DNA from 3 places in the Faecalibacterium sp. AF28-13AC genome. Region 2 is predicted to be linked to each of the others. Evidence: predicted binding sites of a transcription regulator. Region 2 holds the regulator's gene; each other region holds the start of a gene.
The links. Region 2 encodes HrcA, which represses chaperone genes, less so after heat shock. Its sites were predicted from a motif close to TGTTAGCACTCNNNNNNNNNGAGTGCTAACA; they were not measured.
Positions count from the first base shown of each region.

Region 1: a site for HrcA is predicted at 3,278-3,308, ahead of DWY95_RS12140 (Hsp20/alpha crystallin family protein). Genes of this name have one in related genera too.
Region 3: a site for HrcA is predicted at 2,237-2,267, ahead of DWY95_RS02200 (co-chaperone GroES). Genes of this name have one in related genera too.

Region 1 is NZ_QUFG01000008.1:63,700-70,401, reverse strand. Features, by position in the region: gene DWY95_RS12160 (helix-turn-helix transcriptional regulator) at 1-200, shown strand, start outside; gene DWY95_RS12155 (twin-arginine translocation signal domain-containing protein) at 315-935, shown strand; gene DWY95_RS12150 (twin-arginine translocation signal domain-containing protein) at 1,095-1,634, shown strand; gene DWY95_RS12145 (orotate phosphoribosyltransferase) at 1,888-2,523, shown strand; gene DWY95_RS12140 (Hsp20/alpha crystallin family protein) at 2,680-3,144, opposite strand; gene DWY95_RS12135 (MATE family efflux transporter) at 3,400-4,773, opposite strand; gene DWY95_RS12130 (PHP domain-containing protein) at 4,845-5,669, opposite strand; gene hisIE (bifunctional phosphoribosyl-AMP cyclohydrolase/phosphoribosyl-ATP diphosphatase HisIE) at 5,676-6,311, opposite strand; gene hisF (imidazole glycerol phosphate synthase subunit HisF) at 6,380-6,702, opposite strand, start outside.
Region 2 is NZ_QUFG01000002.1:55,259-61,960, reverse strand. Features, by position in the region: gene DWY95_RS02845 (GH25 family lysozyme) at 1-739, shown strand, start outside; gene dnaJ (molecular chaperone DnaJ) at 802-1,974, opposite strand; gene dnaK (molecular chaperone DnaK) at 2,231-4,060, opposite strand; gene DWY95_RS02830 (nucleotide exchange factor GrpE) at 4,159-4,779, opposite strand; gene hrcA (heat-inducible transcriptional repressor HrcA) at 4,776-5,849, opposite strand; gene DWY95_RS02820 (stage V sporulation T C-terminal domain-containing protein) at 6,035-6,577, opposite strand; gene DWY95_RS02815 (GGDEF domain-containing protein) at 6,663-6,702, opposite strand, start outside.
Region 3 is NZ_QUFG01000001.1:461,663-468,364, reverse strand. Features, by position in the region: gene groL (chaperonin GroEL) at 178-1,821, opposite strand; gene DWY95_RS02200 (co-chaperone GroES) at 1,872-2,159, opposite strand; gene DWY95_RS02195 (diacylglycerol kinase family protein) at 2,406-3,401, opposite strand; gene DWY95_RS02190 (ATP-dependent Clp protease ATP-binding subunit) at 3,486-5,798, opposite strand; gene DWY95_RS02185 (TIGR03905 family TSCPD domain-containing protein) at 5,920-6,180, opposite strand; gene DWY95_RS02180 (PHP domain-containing protein) at 6,226-6,702, opposite strand, start outside.

The DNA.
Region 1 (6,702 bases), on a different contig from region 2:
TGATGCGGATGAACGAGTCCAATGTGGAGGCCCTGCTGGCCGGTGAGAACGTCGGCGTCGGCGAGGGCGTCAAGGACCCGGCCTGCCTCTCCATGACCACCGAGAGCCTGACGCGGGAGTTCCCGCTCTATACCCCCAGCCTCTTAAATCTGGTCAAGACCAGCGAGACCCGCGTCAAGGGCCTTGGCCCGGAGCAGTAAGCCCCTGTGTGAAACTCGTGTTAATTTTTCCGCAAAAGGCTTGCACTTCTCGGCAAAAGATGTTATAAACGAACCATAGAAGAAAAAGGCTATGCCAATTAAGGAGGCAGTTTTATGTCGAACAAGATTTCCCGCCGCGCTTTTCTGAAGGTCACCGGCGTTTCTGCGCTTGCACTGGGTGCCGCATCCATGCTGGGCGGCTGCCAGTCTTCCAACGGCTCTGTCGAGGTGAAGGTCGGCGATAAGGTCAGCAACTGGAACAACCTGGGCGTCCAGCTGTCCAGCGTCTTCACCCTGTCCGATGCACCCGATGTGGCTGGCCACCAGTATGTCGCCGTTCTGGTCACGGCCGTCAACCGCTCCAAGACCGACAGCATGGCCATCGGCGCACAGAACATCGCGGAGATCGACGCCGCCTATCCCCTGACCGATGAGGCGTCCCGCGCCGCCAACACCGCCCCCTACTTCCACGCACTGTCCGCTTCCACCACCGACTTCACCGTCACCGTGGACGGCCAGGCTGCCGAGGCTGGCGCTTACGTCTCCCTGTACGACGCTGCCACGGAGAGCTTCTCCGATGTGCCCAGCCTGCCCCCGCAGGGCACCGGTTACATTGAGCTGGTCTGCATGGTGCCCGCCGGCTGGCAGCAGATGACCGTGACCTACAACCCCACCTTCGCATCCGGCAAGAGCATCACCTTCGTGATGAGCGCTTCCGACCTGAAGAACAGCTGACCTTTTGGGACGAAATTTCGTCTCACCTCTGTTTTTTTGGGGTGAGATCTTCTCAAAAAATCTGTGAAAAGCATTGACATCCGCCCGGTTTTCGCCTATTGTATAGGCAAGGCCGTTTTGGCAAAATGATATGTGATCCCATACAAAGGAGGAACCATCATGTCTTTCGCATTTTCCCGCCGCTCGTTCCTGAAATACACTGCCGTCGCCGCTGTCGCCGTTGCCGGTGCCAGCCTGTTCACCGGCTGCAAAATCGATACCAGCGACTCCTACAACGCGCTCCGCACGACGCCCGGTGAGCTCACGGTCCTGCAGGTCACTGCCGCCATGGGCACCTATGTGGAGGCCAGCAAGAGCTACACCGCACCGGATGTCACCGGTACGACCATTGCCTTCCCCTTTAAGATCACCAATGGCCGCTCCAACCCCATCTATGTGAACCCCAACAACTTCAAGGCCACCGTTTTGGACGCGGAAGGCAAGGTCATCCTCGCCAAGTATACGGCTTCCAACGGCCTGACCCTGGATGCCTCCCTGTGCGATACCAACCTGAAGAAGGACGTCTCCGTGTCGGGCAATGTCAAACTGACTCTGGGCGCTGCTCTCGAACCGGGCCAGTCCGTTGTGCTGACCTACTGCCCCGACCTGCAGTACAACGAGTACTCCCTGAACTGGAAGACCACCCGCGCACAGGGCTGATCTTCTGCAAACGCTCCGCATGTTCCGCCCGGACTGGTTCCGGGCGGTTTTTGTTTGCCCGCGTTCTGGCAAGGTGTCTCAATTTTTCCTCTGATTTTCAGCAGTTTTGTATCTTGTGTACAGGGTGTTTTTCCTTTACAATAGGGTCATGGAAAAGGATGGGAGCGCAGCGGCTCAGAACATGCCGCCGCGCTGTTTGTTTTCCGCCCGGAACCGGAAGTCCGGACTTTTGATGAACAGGAGTGTTGCAGTTATGATCAACATGGTAAAGCTACCCACCAATAAGAGCAGTCTGTTCCTGCGCGTGGCAAAGGGGCATTTTGCCACCAGCCACAGCCATATCAACTATTACATCGACGTGACCACCCAGAAATCCCGTCTGTCCGAGGCCAAGGCCGTGGCAAAGGAGCTGGTGGCTGCCTATCAGCATAGCACCGTCGTGGATACCGTCCTCTGCCTGGACGGCACCCAGGTCATCGGCACCTGCCTGGCCAACGAGCTCACGAAAGACGGCTTCGCCAACATGAACGCCCACCAGACCATCTATGTCATCACGCCGGAGTACACCACCGGCAGCCAGATCATCCTGCGCGACAATCTGGCCCCCATGGTCAAGGGCAAGCATGTGCTCATCCTGGCGGCTTCCATCACCACCGGCTACACCGCACAGGCCGCCATCGAGGCTGTCAACTACTACGGCGGCATGGTCGCGGGCCTGTCGGCCATCTTCGCCACCGCCACCGACTGCCTGGGCATCCCGGTCACGTCCATCTTCGACCCGTCCAACCTGCCCGACTACGCCAGCTTCGATTCCCGCGACTGCCCCCTGTGCAAGGCCGGCCAGCGCATCGACGCTCTCGTCAACAGCTTCGGCTATTCTGCCCTGTAAGCTGCCCCCATCGTCCTCTTCTGCCCCGCCGCACCGGACACGCTTCTGTTCCCATGCGGCGGGGTTTTCTGTGCGCAAAAATGCCCCCGGAGAGCTTGTTGCGGCTCTCCGGGGGCATCTTATGTGCGTTGTGCCTTGGCGCACACGACCGGCGTTTTACTCGATTGCAATCAGATTCGGGTTCTCAGGCAAAGCCTTCGTCTGCTGAGGAGCAGGCAGCTCGACGTGCAGGACGCCATCCTCGAACTTTGCGTGGATGTCTTCCTTCTTCACATCGCCCACATAGAAGCTGCGGGCGCAGGTGCCGGAGAAGGATTCGCGCCGCAGATAGCGGCCCTCTTTGTCCTTTTCGTCATTGCTGTGGCTGCGCACTGCCTGAATGGTCAGGTAGCCGTCGTTCAGATCCATCTGAACGTCTTCCTTCTTGCAGCCCGGCAGGTCAACGGCCATCTCGTAGCCGTTGTCCGTCTGTTTGACATCGGTCTTCATCATGTTTGCACCGCGCTTACCAAAGGTATCACGAGCCTCACGGTTCATCATACGTTCCAGTGCAGCGTCATTCCAGAACGGATCGAAGAAATCATCGAACAGGTTTTCATGGAAAACAGTCGGCATAAGCATAAATCATTCCTCCAATCCCGGCGTTCGGGTCGGGGCAAAAAATCTGAAGCGTCCACTCGGAAAGGCTTTCCGGAGCGCCTTGCGGCTCTCCGTTTGCCCTTCCTCCTGAGCACGGCCCTGTTATAACACATGTTTTTAGCACTGTCAATAGCAGAGTGCTAAAATTCACAGAAGGATAACAGTTTGATAAAATCTCATGCGATTTTCCCTCAAATCATGCTTCTCTGCGTCTGTTTTCGGTTTGTGCGCTGCCGTTCAGCGCTTTTCCTGTTTCGGGAAGACGAAGGGGTCGTGCCGATAGACGGCCACAAGGTAAGCCGCCATGACGCACCAGATGATGGGCTCACAGAGGATGACCGCATCGTACCCAAACTTCGGGATGAACAGCACGACGAAGACGACTTTGCCCACCAGCTCGATGACGCTGGAGAAGAGCGGCAGCACCTTGTTGCCGAGGCTCTGCAAGGCGTAGCGGGTGGAGAGCAGGATGCCCAGCACCGCGTAGAACGGTGCGTTCCAGAGCAGGTAGCGGGCACCGTTTTCGAGCACGATGGGCTCACTGGAGCCGGAGACGAAGGCCACCATCCACGGTGCTGCCACCCGCATCAGCAGAACCGCAGCCACGGCCACGACGACCGAGTAGAGGTAGATCTCCTTCATCCCCTTGCGGACGCGGTCCGGCTGGCCCGCGCCGCAGTTCTGAGAAACGAAGGTCGAACCCGCCGATGCCATGCTCAGCAGCGGCATATCGGTGAACATGAACATCTTGCGGGCGGCGGTGTGCCCGGCGATGACCAGTGTGCCCAGCCCGTTGATGCCATACTGCAAAACGACCGAGCCCGCCGAGACGATGCTGCTCATCAGGCCCATGCAGATGCTCTGGCTGAACAGCTCCCAGTACAGATGTCGGCCGACCCGGAAGTGCTTTTTCTCCGGGAGGAGCAGCTTGACTTTGGCGAACACATACACGATGCAGAGCAGGACCGACACGCCCTGGGAGATGACCGTAGCCACCGCTGCGCCCTGCACCCCCATCCCCATCCGGGCGATGAAGAGCAGGTCCAGCAGGATGTTCAGACCCGACGAGAGGAGCAGGAAGACCAGCGGCATAAAACTGTTGCCGATGGCGCGGAGCAGACCGGCACAGAGGTTGTAGGCAAACATGACGAGGACGCCGTAGTCGATGACGATGATGTACCGGTAGGCGTCTTCGAGGATCTCCGCCGGGGTGTCCAGCAGCACCAGCAGCGGGCGCAGACCCACCGCACCGGCCAGCGTGATGCAGAGCGAGGCAATGAGGCCGATGACAAGGGAGCCTGCCACCGTCTTCTTGAGCAGATCGTGATCCTGCGCTCCGTAGGAGCGCGCTGCGACGATGGCAAGGCCGTTGCCGATGCCGAGGCCAAAGCCCACCAGAAGCTCGTAGATCGAGCCGCAGGAGCCAATGGCGGCCAGCGCCGTGTCGCCCAGCACATTGCCCACGATCATGGTGTCCACCGTGTTGTAGAGCTGCTGGAACAGGTTCGAGACGAAGATGGGCAGCATGAAGACGACCAGGCTCTTGAAAATGGGGCCGTGCATCAGGTCTACGTTCATCGTAAATGGGGATCTTTTTGCGGTTTGGGTCATGCAGTTCCTCCTATCAGACCGGAAAATGACCCTCTCCGTCTGGAACAGAGAGGGCCATTCTGATGATACCGTTACAGTTCCTGTGCTTCGAAGCCGTTGACGGTGAGCACATCCACCTGGGTGAAGCCTGCGGCCCGGAGGGCAGCGGCTGCTTCGTCAAAGTCAAAGGTCAGGCTGGCCGTGTCGTGGGCATCGGCCGTGATGATGACTCTGCCGCCCATCTTCTGCCACTCGCCCAGCAGCCAGGCACCGGGGTAGAAATCCTTGCGGTAGCCGCGGTAGACGCCGCCGGTGTTCACTTCCAGGCGGCAGTCATGCTCTTTGGCCACAGCCAGTGCCTTGAGGGCAGCGGCCTTGTAGCGGGGAGACTCCTCGTCGAAGAACTCGCCCTCGCCGTTCAGCTTCTTGATGAGGTCGATGTGAGCCAGGATGTCCGGGCCTTTGGCCGCCACCTTTGCCACCTCGGCAAAGTAGGCCTCGACTGCGGCCAGCGGGTCGCCGTCGAAGTCATCGAAGATGCAGTCGTGCAGGTCCTGCGGGCGGAAGTCGATCTCGTAATACCGGCCGGTGTTCTTGCCGTACAGATGATGCGCGGCGCCGATCCAGTAATCGTAGGTTTCGGGCTTATCCTCACTCAGCACGTCCCACTCGATGCCGCAGAGGATGTCCACCTTGCCCCGGTACTCCGCCTTGAGCTTGGCGATGGTGGCCTTGTACTGCGCGGTGCGGCTGGGGCTCATGCAGTATTCGCGGTCGCGCTGGGTATAGCTATGGCCGGAGAAGCCCAGTGTAGTCAGACCCTGCGCACAAGCGGCGCTGGCCATCTCCTGCAACGTATTTCTGCCGTCGCACATTGTCGAGTGGCAATGCACGCTGGACTTCCTGTAATCTGCCATAGAAACTCACTGCATCCTTTCCTGTTTGACCTTGTGGTCGATGACATGTCGTTTTTCAAGCTCACGGGTGATGTCCTCCACCGTGATGCCTGCCTGGACCATCAGCACCAGCACATGGTATGCCAGGTCGCTGATCTCGTAGATGGTTTCGGCGCGGTCTTCCTTTTCGCCCGCAATGATGACCTCGGTGCACTCTTCGCCCACTTTTTTCAGGATCTTCTCCTTGCCCTTTTCGAACAGGTAGGTGGTGTAGCTGCCCTCCTGGGGGTCGGTCTTGCGGCCTTTGATGAGCGCATAAAGCCCCTGCCAGCTGAACTGCTTGAGTTCCGGCGAGAGATATACTTCGTGGAAGAAGCAGCTCTCGGCACCGGTGTGGCAGGCGGGGCCGTCCTTGACCACCTCCACCACCAGCGCGTCGTTGTCACAGTCGGCGGTGATGGACACCACATGCTGGACATTGCCGCTGGTGTCGCCCTTGCGCCAGATCTCCTGGCGGCTGCGGCTCCAGAACACGGTCCGCCCCTCGGCGATGGTCAGTGCCAGCGTCTCGGCGTTCATGTAGGCAAGGGTGAGCACCTCTTTGGTGTAGTGGTCCTGCACGATGGCAGGAATGAGGCCCTTTTCATCAAATTTCAATTCCATCGTAGTTCTCCTCCCCCTCAAAAGGGGATACTTACAGTTTATCCTAAATGGGGCCGAAACGCAAGAGCTTAGACCCGCATTTCGATGCCATTTTCGTTCAGGTAGGCTTTCAGGTCGGCAATGGAGAGCAGTTTCTGGTGGAAGATGCCCGCCGCAAGGCCCGCGTCGATGCCCTTGTGGTGGAACAGTTCCAGAAAATCTTCTTTTTTGCCTGCGCCGCCGCTGGCGATGATGGGCACATGCACCTGCGCGGCCACGGCGTCCAGCATTTCGAGGTCGAAGCCGTTCCGCACACCGTCGGTGTCGATGCTGTTCAGGCAGACCTCCCCGGCCCCGTGCTCGGTGCACCAGGCGATCCAGTCCAGCGCATCGCGGCCGGTATCCTCGCGCC
Region 2 (6,702 bases):
ACCGCGCCCCACCTACTCCGGCTGGCGGACCGTGAACGGCAAGACCTATTATTATGAGCCAAACACCACCGACCCCGTCACCGGCATCCGCTCCATCGACAACAAGCTCTATTACTTTGATGCCAATGGCGTCCAGCAGAACGCCACCTTCGGCATCGACGTCTCCAAATATCAGTCCAGCATCGACTTTGAGCAGGCCAAGCAGGCCGGCGTCGAGTTCGTCATCATCCGCATCGGCTACCGCGGCTACGGTTCCGGCACGCTGGTGCAGGACCCCAAGTTCGAAGAGCATTTCACCAACGCCCGGAACGCCGGTCTGCGGGTGGGCGTCTACTGCTTCACTCAGGCCGTCAATGAGAACGAAGCCCGCGAGGAAGCGCAAGCCTGCGTGTATGTGCTGAACGGCCGCCAGCTGGACTACCCCATCTACTTTGACACCGAGGCCTCCGGTTCCGGCTCTGGCCGTGCCGATGGTCTGGGCGTGGAGGACCGCACCAAGTGCGCGGTCGCCTTCTGCGAAGAGGTCAAGGCCCTGGGCTATCAGCCCGGCGTCTACGCCTCCACCACCTGGTTCCGCAAACGCCTGGACATGAGCAGACTGACCCAGTACAACATCTGGAATGCCCACTACAACGTCGCCAGCAGTCCCATCGCCTGCAACATGTGGCAGGGCAGCTGCACCGCCCGCATCCCCGGCTACGGCGGCCAGATCGACGTGAACATCAGCTACATGGGCTGAGTGCAGAAGACACAAAAGACCCTCCCGGAAATTTTCCGGGAGGGTCTTTCTGTTTCTGGTGATCAGTTGAACAGGTCTTTCAGCTTTTTGAAGAATCCCTTGCGCTTTTCGTAGTTTTCTTCTTTCAGGGTGCCCTCGAATTTCTTCAGGGCGTCGCGCTGGGCCTTGTTCAGCTTCTTAGGGATCTCGACCTCGCACTTGACGTACATGTCGCCCCGGCCACGGCCGTTCAGATACTGGATGCCCTTCCCGCGCAGGCGGAAGGTGGTCCCGCTCTGGGTGCCTTCGGGGACGGTATACTCCACCTTGCCGTCGATGGACGGCACGGTGATCTCGTCGCCGAGGACGGCCTGGCTGTAGGTAATGGGCACCGTGACCCAGACGTCGTAGCCATCGCGCTGGAACACCTCGCTGGGCCGCACCGTGACCATCACGATGACGTCGCCTGCAGGGCCGCCGTTGGCACCGGCATCGCCCATGCCGCGCAGTGCAAAGCTCTGATCGTCGTCGATGCCCATGGGGATGGACACCTCCAGCGTCTTCCGGGTGGCCGTCTTGCCGGAACCGTGGCAGACCTTGCAGGGGTTCTTGACCAGCTTGCCCTTACCGCCGCAGCGGGAGCAGGGCTGCTGGGTCTGCATCACGCCAAAGGGTGTGCGCTGCTGGCGGATGACATAGCCGCGGCCGCCGCAGTCGGGGCAGGTCTCCGGGCTGGAGCCTGCCGCACAGCCGGAGCCATGGCACTCCGTGCACTCCTGCTGGCGGGTGATGGTGATGTTCTTCTTGCAGCCGTGGACGGCCTCGTCAAACGACAGGGTGATCCGGACACGGATGTCCTGGCCCTTGCGGGGGGCGTTGGGGTTGGCCTGGCGGGACGATGCACCGCCAAAGCCGCCGAATCCGCCGCCGAAGATATCGCCGAAGATGTCGCCCAGATCGACGCCATCGCCGCCGAACCCGCCAAAGCCGCCTGCACCGCCGCCGTTCTGGGCTGCGTAGCTGGGGTCAACGCCTGCAAAACCATACTGGTCGTACATCTGGCGTTTCTTCGGGTCCGAAAGCACCTCGTTGGCTTCGTTGACTTCCTTGAATTTTTCCTCGGCGTCCTTGTCGCCGGGGTTGTAGTCCGGGTGGTACTTCATTGCCAGCTTGCGGTAGGCCTTTTTGATCTCCGCATCCGTGGCCGATTTGGATACCCCCAGCACTTCGTAGTAATCACGCTTTTCCTGTGCCATATCCACTCACCTCTCGTATCGTAGCAACCTCCCCCTGACAGCAGCGCGCTCCCGTTTCCCACAGCGGGAAACATCCAGCAATCTGCGCAATGCTGGCCGACCTGCCAAGGGCTCCCCGGCTGGGGAGCTGGCGAGTGTCAGCGAGACTGAGAGGTTTAACCCACAAAGGCCGCTCCGGCAAAACCGGAGCGGCTTTTGCTTATATCTCAGCGCACATCCGCCGGTTTGGCCGGACATGTGCTGCCTGTATCAAAACTTAGACTTCCTTGAAGTCTGCATCGACGACGCCGTCGTCATTGGGCTTCTGCTGGTTGGCTGCACCGGCATCGGGGCCCGGCTGTGCGCCTGCGGCCTGCTGTGCGGCAGCAGCTGCCTGATACATCTTCTCGAAGACATGGCTCAGAGCGTCCTGCTTTGCCTTGATGTCGTCGATGGAGCCGGACTGCACCGCAGTCTTCAGGTCGGCCAGCTTTGCCTCGGCCTCGCTCTTGACGTCTGCGGGCATCTTGTCGCCGTTCTCCTTCAGCATCTTCTCGGTCTGGAAGACCATCTGGTCGGCACCGTTGCGGATATCGACCTCTTCGCGCTTCTTCTTATCATCTGCTGCGAACTGCTCTGCTTCCTTGACGGCCTTGTCGATGTCGTCCTTGGACATGTTGGTGGAAGCCGTGATGGTGATGTTCTGCTCCTTGCCGGTGCCCAGGTCCTTTGCGCTGACCTTCACGATGCCGTTTGCATCGATATCGAAGGTGACTTCGATCTGAGGCACACCACGGGGAGCCGGAGCGATGCCATCCAGGTGGAAGACACCCAGGCTCTTGTTGTCGCGTGCGAACTCACGCTCGCCCTGCAGAACGTTGATCTCGACCGAGGGCTGGTTATCGGCAGCGGTGGAGAAGACCTGGCTCTTGTGGGTGGGGATGGTGGTGTTGCGCTCGATGATCTTGGTGCAGACGCCGCCCAGGGTCTCAATGCCCAGGCTCAGCGGGGTGACATCCAGCAGCAGCAGGCCCTTGACGTCGCCCTGCAGGACGCCGCCCTGAATGGCAGCACCGACTGCCACGCACTCGTCGGGGTTGATGCCCTTGAAGGGCTCGCAGTTCAGTTCCTTCTTCACGGCGTCGTAGACGGCGGGGATACGGGTCGAACCACCGACCATCAGGACCTTCTTCAGGTCAGAAGCGCGCAGGCCCGCATCCTGCAGAGCCTTGCGGACAGGGGTCATGGTGCGGTCGACCAGATCTGCGGTCAGCTCGTTGAACTTTGCGCGGGTCAGGGTCATATCCAGATGCTTGGGGCCGGTCGCATCGGCGGTGATGAAGGGCAGGTTGATCTGGGTGCTCATTGCGCTGGACAGCTCGATCTTTGCCTTCTCAGCAGCTTCCTTCAGGCGCTGAGCAGCCATCTTGTCCTTGCGCAGATCGATGCCGTTCTCGTTCTGGAAGGCGTCTGCCATCCAGTCGATGATGCGCTGGTCGAAGTCATCGCCGCCCAGGTGGGTATCGCCGTTGGTGGCCAGAACTTCGGTGACGCCGTCGCCCATCTCGATGATGGAGACATCGAAGGTGCCGCCGCCCAAGTCGTAGACCATGATCTTCTGGTCGTCTTCCTTATCGATGCCGTAGGCCAGAGAAGCAGCGGTCGGCTCGTTGATGATACGCTTGACGTTCAGGCCGGCAATGGTGCCTGCGTCCTTGGTGGCCTGACGCTGGCTGTCGTTGAAGTATGCGGGGACGGTGATGACTGCCTCGGTGACAGGCTCACCCAGATAAGCCTCGGCGTCTGCCTTCAGCTTCTGCAGGATCATGGCGCTGACCTGCTGGGGGGTGTACTCCTTGCCGTTCAGGGTGACCTTGTGGTCGGTGCCCATCTGGCGCTTGATGGAAGAAACGGTGTTCTCCGGGTTGGTGATGGCCTGACGCTTTGCGACCTGGCCGACCAGACGGTCGCCGGTCTTGGTGAAGCCGACAACGGACGGGGTGGTGCGGGCACCCTCAGAGTTTGCGATGACGACGGGTTCGCCGCCCTCCATAACAGCCACACAGCTGTTGGTGGTGCCAAGGTCGATACCAATGATCTTACTCATAATGAAAGCTCCTCTCAAATCAGAACGTATTTGTTTATATGATGCTCAAAGTGGATAAGCGGATGTTTATTTGAAAACCCTTGCGGGTCTTTGCGAAGTTACTCGGCCACCACAACGGTCGCATGGCGGACGATCTTGTCGCCCAGCTTGTAGCCCTTCTGGTAGACGGTGACCACCGTGCCGCTCTCCTGGCCCTCTTCGGCGGGGACCTGCTGCACGGCGTTCATGAAATTGGGGTCGAACGGCTTGCCCAGGGATTCGATCTCCTCCACATGGAGGACATCCAGTGCCTTGGCCGCTTTGTCCAGCGTCATGGTCACACCCTTTTTGTAATTCTCGTCGGTGGTGGGAGCGTTGGCCGCCATCTCCAGCGTATCCAGGATGGGGATGATCTGGTTGACCGCAAAGGAGATGCCATCGTTGAACTTCTGGTCTGCTTCGCGGGCGGTGCGCTTGCGGTAGTTGTCGTACTCGGCAGCCATCCGCAGCAGCTTTTCTTTGGTCTGGGCCGCTTCCTGCTCGGCTGCTTCCAGCTTTGCCTTTGCAGCTTCCAGGTCGCGGTTTTTCTTGAACCAGCCGTCCTTCTTCGCATCCTTGGGTTCCGCTGTCTCGGATGCGGGCGCAGCCTGTTCAGCGGCTGCTTCGGGTGCGGCCTGCTCAGCGGTCTTTGGCTCTGCGGCGGGTTCCGCCTGCGGGGTCTTCTTGGTTTCTTCGCTCATTCCAGGTCCTCCTTATAGATCACAGTCCGCCGGGGTGCGGCTGCCTGCGGGGTATCTTTTCGTTTGCCGCTCATGCCCTCGCCGAGCTGGTCGGCAAAGGTGTGGAGCAGAGGCATCAGCTTTGGGAAGGGCATCCGGGTCGGCCCGATGAGTGCCACCGAGCCCCACAGCCCGCCGCCGACCAGATAACGGTCGCTGACGATGCACAGGCCGGGGATCTGCGGCTCGATGTCCTCGCCCAGCAGGATGCTCTCGCTCTGCTCTGCGGGCGGGGCGATGAGCCGGGCGGCCGCTTCCTCATCGCTCAGCAGGCTGAGGATGGAACCGACCTTGCCTTCCAGCTGGGGCCAGTCGAGCAGGTACTGCTCGCCGCCCAGATAGACATGCGGTTTGGTGGAATCCTGCAGGATGGCCGCTGCCGCCGACACCACCGGCACCAGCTCCGGGCTGATCTGGCCGCACAGCTCTGCAAGGAGCCGGGGCGAAAGATCCATGGGAGCCACGAATGTCAGGTTCCGGTTGAGCAGGGCGGCCAGCGCCGCAGCATCCTCACGCGAGAGGCCGGTGCGCACCCGCGCCACGCGGGTCCGGACGTAGCCGGCCGTGGTCACCGCCAGCACTGCCGCCGCGCTGCGGCCCACCTGCACCACCTCATAATGGGCGATGCAGAGGTCCTCGGCACAGGGGGTGCTGATGGCTGCGGTGCAGCCGCTGATCTGAGCCAGCGCCCGTGCGGCACCCTGGGCGAGCTTTTCAGGCTCGTGGTCCAGGCTAGCGAACACGGCGTCCACCCGTGCGCGGGTCACGCGGTCCAGCGGCTGGTCATCCGTCAGCAGATTGTCCAGATAATAACGGTAGCCCTTGGCACTGGGCACACGGCCCGCGCTGGTGTGGGGCTGCTCCAACAGGCCCAACTTGGTCAGCGCCGCCATCTCGTTGCGCAGCGTCGCACTGGAAACTGCCATATCAAAGTAGTTTGCCAGCACACTGCTGCCCACAGGCTCCCCTTCGAGACCATACAGCGCCACGATCGCCTGCAAGACTCGCTGCTTGCGTGCATCCATCGTCATAGCGCCTGCCTCCTTCGTTTGCTTTTCGTTCTTTAGCACTCTGTCTTCCTGAGTGCTAAGACCATTATATCCAATTTTTCCGCGCTGTCAATAGGTTCGCAGAAAAGTTTTGAAAGATTCACAAATTGGTCATAAGAAAACGGCCCACGCCGAGGCGCAGGCCGTTTGCTTCTATTATAAGGTATTCACTCTTCCATCTGCTTTGCCAGAAACGCCGCCGCCACAGCTGCGGCCTTTTCCTGCGCGGCATCCGGCTGTGCCGCCCGGTCCTCGGTCAGAAGGCCCACGGCACCGGTCACATCTCCTGCCGCGATAATGGGGCAGACGCAGAGCAGAGCGCGCTGCGCCCCCTCGCAGGGCAGGAGGGCCTTTTCCGGGTCGCCGCCGTTGGTGTAGAGCTTCCGGCTGTCCATCAGCTTTTCCAGCGGCTGGCTGACGCTGCGGTCCACAAGGTCCCGCCGCCCGGCACCGGACGCCGCCAGGATGCGGTCCCGGTCACAGACGAAGGCCGTCAGTGCGAAGCTCTTGCTCAGCGCATCCACATACTGCGTCGTCACGCTGCTCAACTCCCCCACCGGCGAATACTTCTTGAAGATGACCTCGCCGTCGCCGGTCGTGAAGATCTCCAGCGGGTCCCCCCGGCGGATGCGCTGGGTGCGGCGGATCTCCTTGGGGATGACGACCCTCCCCAGCTCATCAATGCGGCGGACGATCCCGGTTGCTTTCATAACACATTCTCCCTTTCTCGGTCCCACGTTTCCTTGGTTCCCAGATTTCGTTTCCTGTGGTTATTTTGTGGTAGAGAAAGGAGAATTATTCAAGCGCGAAGCTCTGCCTGCGGGAGCTTCCCTGT
Region 3 (6,702 bases), on a different contig from region 2:
CGGGTTCATCATTTTTTAATTCTTCCGGATACAAAAATCGGCACCCGCTTTTCAGCGAGTGCCGATTTTGTTACCCTATAGTGCGCTTTGATTTTTGGCGTAAGTGGCGTAAGTTTGGCGTAAATCCGCTTTTGCGCGCTCCAAAAATCAAGGATTCATGCGGTTTTTAGGCAGTTATTAGTACATGCCGCCCATACCGCCCATGTCGCCGCCGGCAGCTGCGGGAGCAGCCGGGGGTTCGGGCAGGTCAGCGACCAGGCTCTCGGTGGTCAGCACCATCTCGGCGACGGATGCTGCGTTCTCCAGAGCGGAGCGGGTGACCTTGGTCGGGTCGACGATGCCAGCAGCGATCATGTCGTCCACGAAGACCTCGTTCTGTGCATCAAAGCCGTAGTTGGGCTTGTTGGCAGAGATGATCTTGTCGATGATGACGCTGCCTTCCAGACCGGCGTTCTTTGCAATCTGGCGCAGAGGTGCTTCCAGAGCCTTCAGGACGATCTTTGCGCCGGTGCGCTCGTCGCTTTCCAGCGTCTCGCACAGCGCACGGACAGCGGGGATGGCGTTGATGGGAGCGGTGCCGCCGCCGGCAACGACGCCTTCCTGAACGGCTGCCTTGGTCGCGTTCAGAGCGTCCTCAATGCGGAGCTTCTTGTCCTTCATCTCGACCTCGGTCGCAGCGCCGACCTTGATGACGGCCACGCCGCCGGCCAGCTTTGCCAGACGCTCCTGCAGCTTCTCGCGGTCAAAGTCGCTGGTCGCAGCCTCGATCTGGTTGCGGATCTGTGCGATACGGGCTGCGATGGCGTCCTTATCGCCTGCACCGCCAACGATGGTGGTGTTCTCCTTGGTGACCTTGACCTGGCGGGCATGGCCCAGCATCTGGACGGTTGCGTCCTTCAGCTCATAGCCCAGATCAGCGGACACAACGGTGCCGCCGGTCAGGGTCGCGATATCCTGCAGCATCTCCTTGCGGCGGTCGCCGAAGCCGGGGGCCTTGACGGCGCAGACGTTCAGGGTGCCGCGCAGGCGGTTGACGATCAGGGTAGACAGAGCCTCGCCCTCGATGTCCTCAGCCACGATCAGCAGCTTCATGCCGTTCTGCATGACCTGCTCCAGCAGGGGGACCAGATCCTGAATGACGCTGATCTTTTTATCGGTGATGAGGATGGCGGCGTTGTCCAGGTCGGCGACCATCTTGTCGGTATCGGTGACCATATACGGGGTCAGATAGCCGCGGTCGAACTGCATGCCTTCGACGATCTCGTTGTAGGTCTCAGCGGTGGTCTTGTTCTCCTCGATGGTGATGACGCCGTCGGAAGTGACCTTTTCCATGGCCTCTGCGATCAGGCGGCCGATCTCCGGGTCACCTGCAGAAATGGTGCCGACACGTGCGATGTCGTTGGCATCCTTGACCTTCTGGCTGTGGGCCTTGATGGTCTCAACGGCGGTGTTGACTGCCTTGCTCATACCGCGGCGGATGTCCATCGGGTTTGCACCGGCGGTGACGTTCTTCATACCCTCGGTGACCATTGCCTGTGCCAGAACGGTTGCGGTGGTGGTGCCGTCGCCTGCTGCGTCGTTGGTCTTGGTTGCGACCTCACGCACCAGCTGCGCGCCCATGTTCTCAAACTCGTCCTTCAGCTCGATCTCCTTGGCGATGGTCACACCGTCGTTGGTGATGACGGGGGCGCCGAACTTCTTGCTCAGCACCACGTTGCGGCCCTTGGGGCCCAGGGTGATCTTAACCGTATTTGCCAGCGTGTCAATGCCAGCGCACAGTGCCTTGCGGGCGTCCTCGCCCTGCTTGATCTGTTTAGCCATAATCCAATCGCTCCTTCAAAAGCTCAATTTCTTACAGTAGAGGGGGAAACTCAGTCTTCCACAACGGCCAGGATATCGCCCTGACGGACGATGGTGCACTCCTCGCCATCCACCTTCACTTCGGTGCCGGAATACTTGCTGGTGAGGACCTTGTCGCCGACCTTCACGGTCATCTTGACTTCCTTGCCGTCCACGACGCCGCCGGGGCCGACTGCGATGACCTCGCACACCTGGGGCTTTTCTTTTGCGCTGCCGGTCAGGATGAGGCCGCCCTTGGTGGTCTCCTCGACCTCAACAGTCTTGATAACAACACGGTCTGCAAGAGGAATGATCTTCATAGTTCTTGCCCTCCTATTATAAAAATAAAATGAAAACATCGTTGTGCCCGGAGGCTCTGGTTTACCGGCTTCCGGTTGTTTAGCACTCCTTTTCTCTGAGTGCTAAGTGTATTGTACTCATCTTGCCCGCAAAAATCAAGAGGTTTCAGAACTTTTTTTGTTAAATATTTATGACGATTCCAAAATCCCTCCGCACCACGTAAAAATCCCTGTGCGGAATGGACTCCCGCACAGGGATCTTTGCAGTCATTCTGTCACATCGGCCGGTGTGCTGCGCGCTGCACAGAACCGCTCATAGGCAGGCTTCGGCAGCAGGATGCGGCCTGCCAGCGGCTGAAGCACTGCCGTCACTTCGCCGCAGGGGGCGCACTCGCCGTCCGCCGTGGCCACGATGGGCCCGCGCCCATCTGACGGGCGGAGCGACACACGCTTTGCGCGGCGGTAGATGAAATACGGTTTTGCCGCCTCAGTCAGCTGGCCGTTCACGAAGTGGCGTCCGTTTTTGTACATGCTCAGCAGCTTGGCAATGGTCAGCCGCCCGACTTTGCGGACGATGAAGACATCCAGCCAGCCGTCGTCGGGCACCGCCTCTGGCCCGGCCAGGAAGCCGCCGCCATACGCCTTGCCGTTGCAGATGGCGCACATCAGGCAGTCCACGGTCAGGGTTTCTTCGTCGATGGTGAAGGTCAGCGTCCGGCCGATGCGGCCGCACAGCTGCTCCACGATGGAGAGCAGATATGCCGCCTCTCCGCCGCACAGCGGGATGCGCCGGAATTTCGGGATGCCATAGGCCACCTGGGCGTCCAGGCCCGCCGCGCAGATGGTGGCGGACAGACCCAGGTTCGTCTGGAGCAGGTCGATGGTCACTTCCCCGCCTGCCAGCTGTGCGTCCAAGTCCGCAAACTCTTCCTTTGTGCCGTAAGTGCGCAGAAAATCGTTGCCGCTGCCGTAGGGCAGGCATCCGACCGCTGCGCCGGGGATGCCCTGCACCCCGGTCATAGCCTCCATAAAGGTGCCGTCGCCTCCGGCGGTATAGATGCGGAGGGGCACGCCCTCCGCTGCGGCCTGCTGTGCCGCTGCGCGGGCCAGTTTCCGCGCGTGCCCAGCGTATTCGGTGACGTGGATCGTGACCTCTTCCGGGGCAAGGCCCGCCCGCCGGGCAGCGGCTTCGATCTGCGGAATGAGCTGGGCCGTACAGTCCTGTTTGCCCGCAGCGGGATTCAGTAAAAATAAGGTGCGCATGGCGTCCTCCTATAATTTCGATTACCTCTATGATAACAGAAATCGCAGGAGTTTCAAGGGGTCTTTCGGCAGAGCAGCGGGTCGTCAGCCGGTGGTCTGCCCCACGGCTGCTGTTTCCGTTTGGAGCAGCGTCACCTGCCCATCGGCTGTGCAGTCGGCCGTCCAGTGCTGACCGGTGTGGGCGGCACCGGCGGCGATCTGGTCGGCCAGGGCCTGTTCGACGGCGCGGTCCACCTGCCGCCGCAGTTCGCGCGCCCCATAGGGCGAACGCGCCCGCGCCGCCAGCACCGGGCCCACGCGGGACGTATGGCTCAGCTGATAGCCGCTGTGGGCCGCCCGCTCTTCCAGCTGGCCCAGCAGCTTTTCGGCGATGGCACACAGGCTGTCCTCGGCCAGCGGGCGGAAGACGATCAGCTCATCCAGCCGCCCGACCAGCTCCGGCCGGAACCACTTTTTCGCCTCTTCAATGGCCTGTGCCGACTGCTTTTCGAACACGGCCTCGCTGCCCGCCGCAAAGCCCAGCGGCGCGTTCTGCCCCGCCAGAAAGCGCGCGCCCAGATTGGACGTCAGCAGCACGATGGTGTTGCGGAAATCCGCCTTGCGGCCCATGGCATCGGTGAGCTGGCCGTCCTCCAGAATTTGCAGCAGGATGTTCTGGATGTCCGGGTGCGCCTTTTCGATCTCGTCAAACAGCACGACGCTGTAAGGACGGCGGCGGACGGCCTCGGTCAGCTGCCCGCCCTCATCGTGGCCGAGATAGCCCGGCGGCGCACCCAGCAGCCGGGCCGTGGTGTGCTGCTCCTGATATTCCGACATATCGAACTTGAGCAGGGCTTTCTCACTGCCGAACCAGCTGCGGGCCAGCGCTTTGGCAAGAGCCGTCTTTCCCACGCCGGTGGGTCCCAGAAAGAGCAGCGCCCCGATGGGCCGCCCCGGCTCCCCCAGCCCGGTGCGGCTGCGCCGGATGGCACCGGCCACCGCCGCCACCGCTTTCTGCTGGCCGACGATCTCCGCGTTGAGACGCTCTTCCAGACGGTCGAGCCGCTCCCGCTCCTTCTCCCCCACCCGCTCGGCGGGGACGCCGCTGGCCTGCGCCACCACACGGGCGATCTCCTCCCGCGTCAGTTCCGGGTCCCGGATGCCCTCCCGCTCGGCGCGGATGCGGGCGGCGGCACAGGCCTCATCCACCAGATCGATAGCCTTATCGGGCAGGCACCGCCCCGGCAGATACCGCACCGAAAGCTCCACGGCCTCCTGCAGGGTCTCCAGCGGCAGACGCACATTGTGGTAGCGCTCGTAGCGGGGGGCCAGCCCTTCGAGGATGGCCACTGCCTGCTCCGGCGCAGGCTCTTCGATCTGCACCCGGCCAAAGCGGCGTTCCAGCGCGGCATCCTTCTGGATGTGGGTGCGGAACTCCTGATTCGTGGTCGCACCGATGAGCTGCAGTTCCCCACGGGCCAGCACCGGTTTGAGGATGCTGGCCGCGTCAATGGCACCTTCCGCCGCACCGGCCCCGACAATGGTGTGGAACTCGTCCACGAACAGGATGGCCGTGCCGTCCCGCACCAGTTCTTCCAGCAGGTTCTTGAACCGCTCTTCAAAGTCGCCGCGGTATTTCGTGCCCGCCACAAGGCTGGCCATATCCAGCGCCAGCAGGCGGCGGCCCTGCAGCATCCGGGGCACCTCGCGGGCTGCAATGCGCTGGGCCAACCCTTCGGCCAGTGCCGTCTTGCCCACGCCCGGCTCCCCCACCAGACAGGGGTTGTTCTTCTGGCGGCGGCACAGGATCTCCACCATCCGGTCCAGTTCCTTTTCCCGGCAGAACACCGGGTCCAGCTCGCCATCGGCGGCGCGGCGGGTCAGGTCGCGGCAGTATTTGTCGCTGGCACGGCTCCCGCGCGGCATGGCCGAGGCGCGGGGCTGGCTGGGCAGGATGAACTGCCCCGAAAGCTGGCGGCACTCCCGCACGGCATCCGTCAGCTGGACGCCCATCGACGCCAGCAGCACCCCGGCGGCGCAGTCGGTATCCTCCAGCATGGCGCAGAGCAGGTGTTCCGGCTCAGCGCGGGGCTGGTGGGCATTCTGCGCCCCGATGAGGGCATAATCCATGGCCCGGCGGAGGTCCGGTGCCAGCGCACGGCGGTCCAGATGCTGCACCGGGCCGGGGCGGTCCTCGGCCAGCTGCCGCCGGACGGCCAGCTCGGTGATGTTCTTTCCGGCCAGGAACCGCCCTGCCGCGCCCCGGTCTGTCTGGAGCATGGCGAGGAGAAGGTGGCCGGTATCTGCCTTTTTGCAGCCAAAGCCGCCCGCCAACTCCACTGCCTCGTCCAGCAGCAGCCCCGCCTCCCGCGAAAAGCCCTTGTATCTGCCCATGCCGAATGCTTCCCAAATGCTCATTTGCCTGCTCCCTGTCGTTTGATATGACTCAGCAGAAGTATAGCCCCATCGGGCCGGAAAAAATCAGCAAAAAAGGCCGAACCGCACAAAACATGCAGTTCGGCCTTTGGAACACGGCAGGTTACAGCTCTGCCAGTGCCTTTTTCAGGTTCTTTGCGATCTGGTCGGGGCAGCTGGTGGGGCGGGGGCCGCAGGTAGTGCCCTCCATCCGCTCAATGGCGTCCTCTGCCTTCATGCCCTTCAGCAGGCGGCTGATGCCCTTCAGGTTGCCGTTGCAGCCACCGACGACCTCGATGGACTCGATGGTGTGGTCATCGTTCAGGACGATCTTGGTCAGCTTGGAGCAGGTGCCCACATTGGGGAACTCAAACGATTTGCTCATATCGGAAACATCCTCTCTTTTTACATTTGGGTGTTTTTTATTATACTATTTTCTCCGCTTCTGCGCAAGCACTTCGATCCGAGCGATCTGGTCGTCCGGGGTCGTGCAGGTGCCGACCGGGTGGGGGTGCTTGTGGTTCGAGCCGTGAAAATCCGTGCCGCCGGTGCGGATCAGGCCGTACTGCGCACACAGGGCGATGCACTCGGCGCGGTCTTCCGGGCTGTTGCGGGGGTGGTCCACCTCGATGCCGTCCACCATCCCCTCTTTGACCAGCTCCCGCAGCAGCGGCATGCTCTTGTAGACGGTCGGGTGGGCAAACACCACGACGGCTCCCGCCGCTTTGGCTGTGGCCAGCACCTCCTGCACCGGCGGATACTCCGGCGAGTGCAGCACGATGCCGCGCGGCTCCCAGCCGAACAGCCGGTGGTACTCCTCGCCGTAGATGCCCTCGGCCAGACCCAGCTCACACAGCGCCTGCATGATGCCGCTCTTGAACAGCACCCCGCTGTCCTTTGCATATTC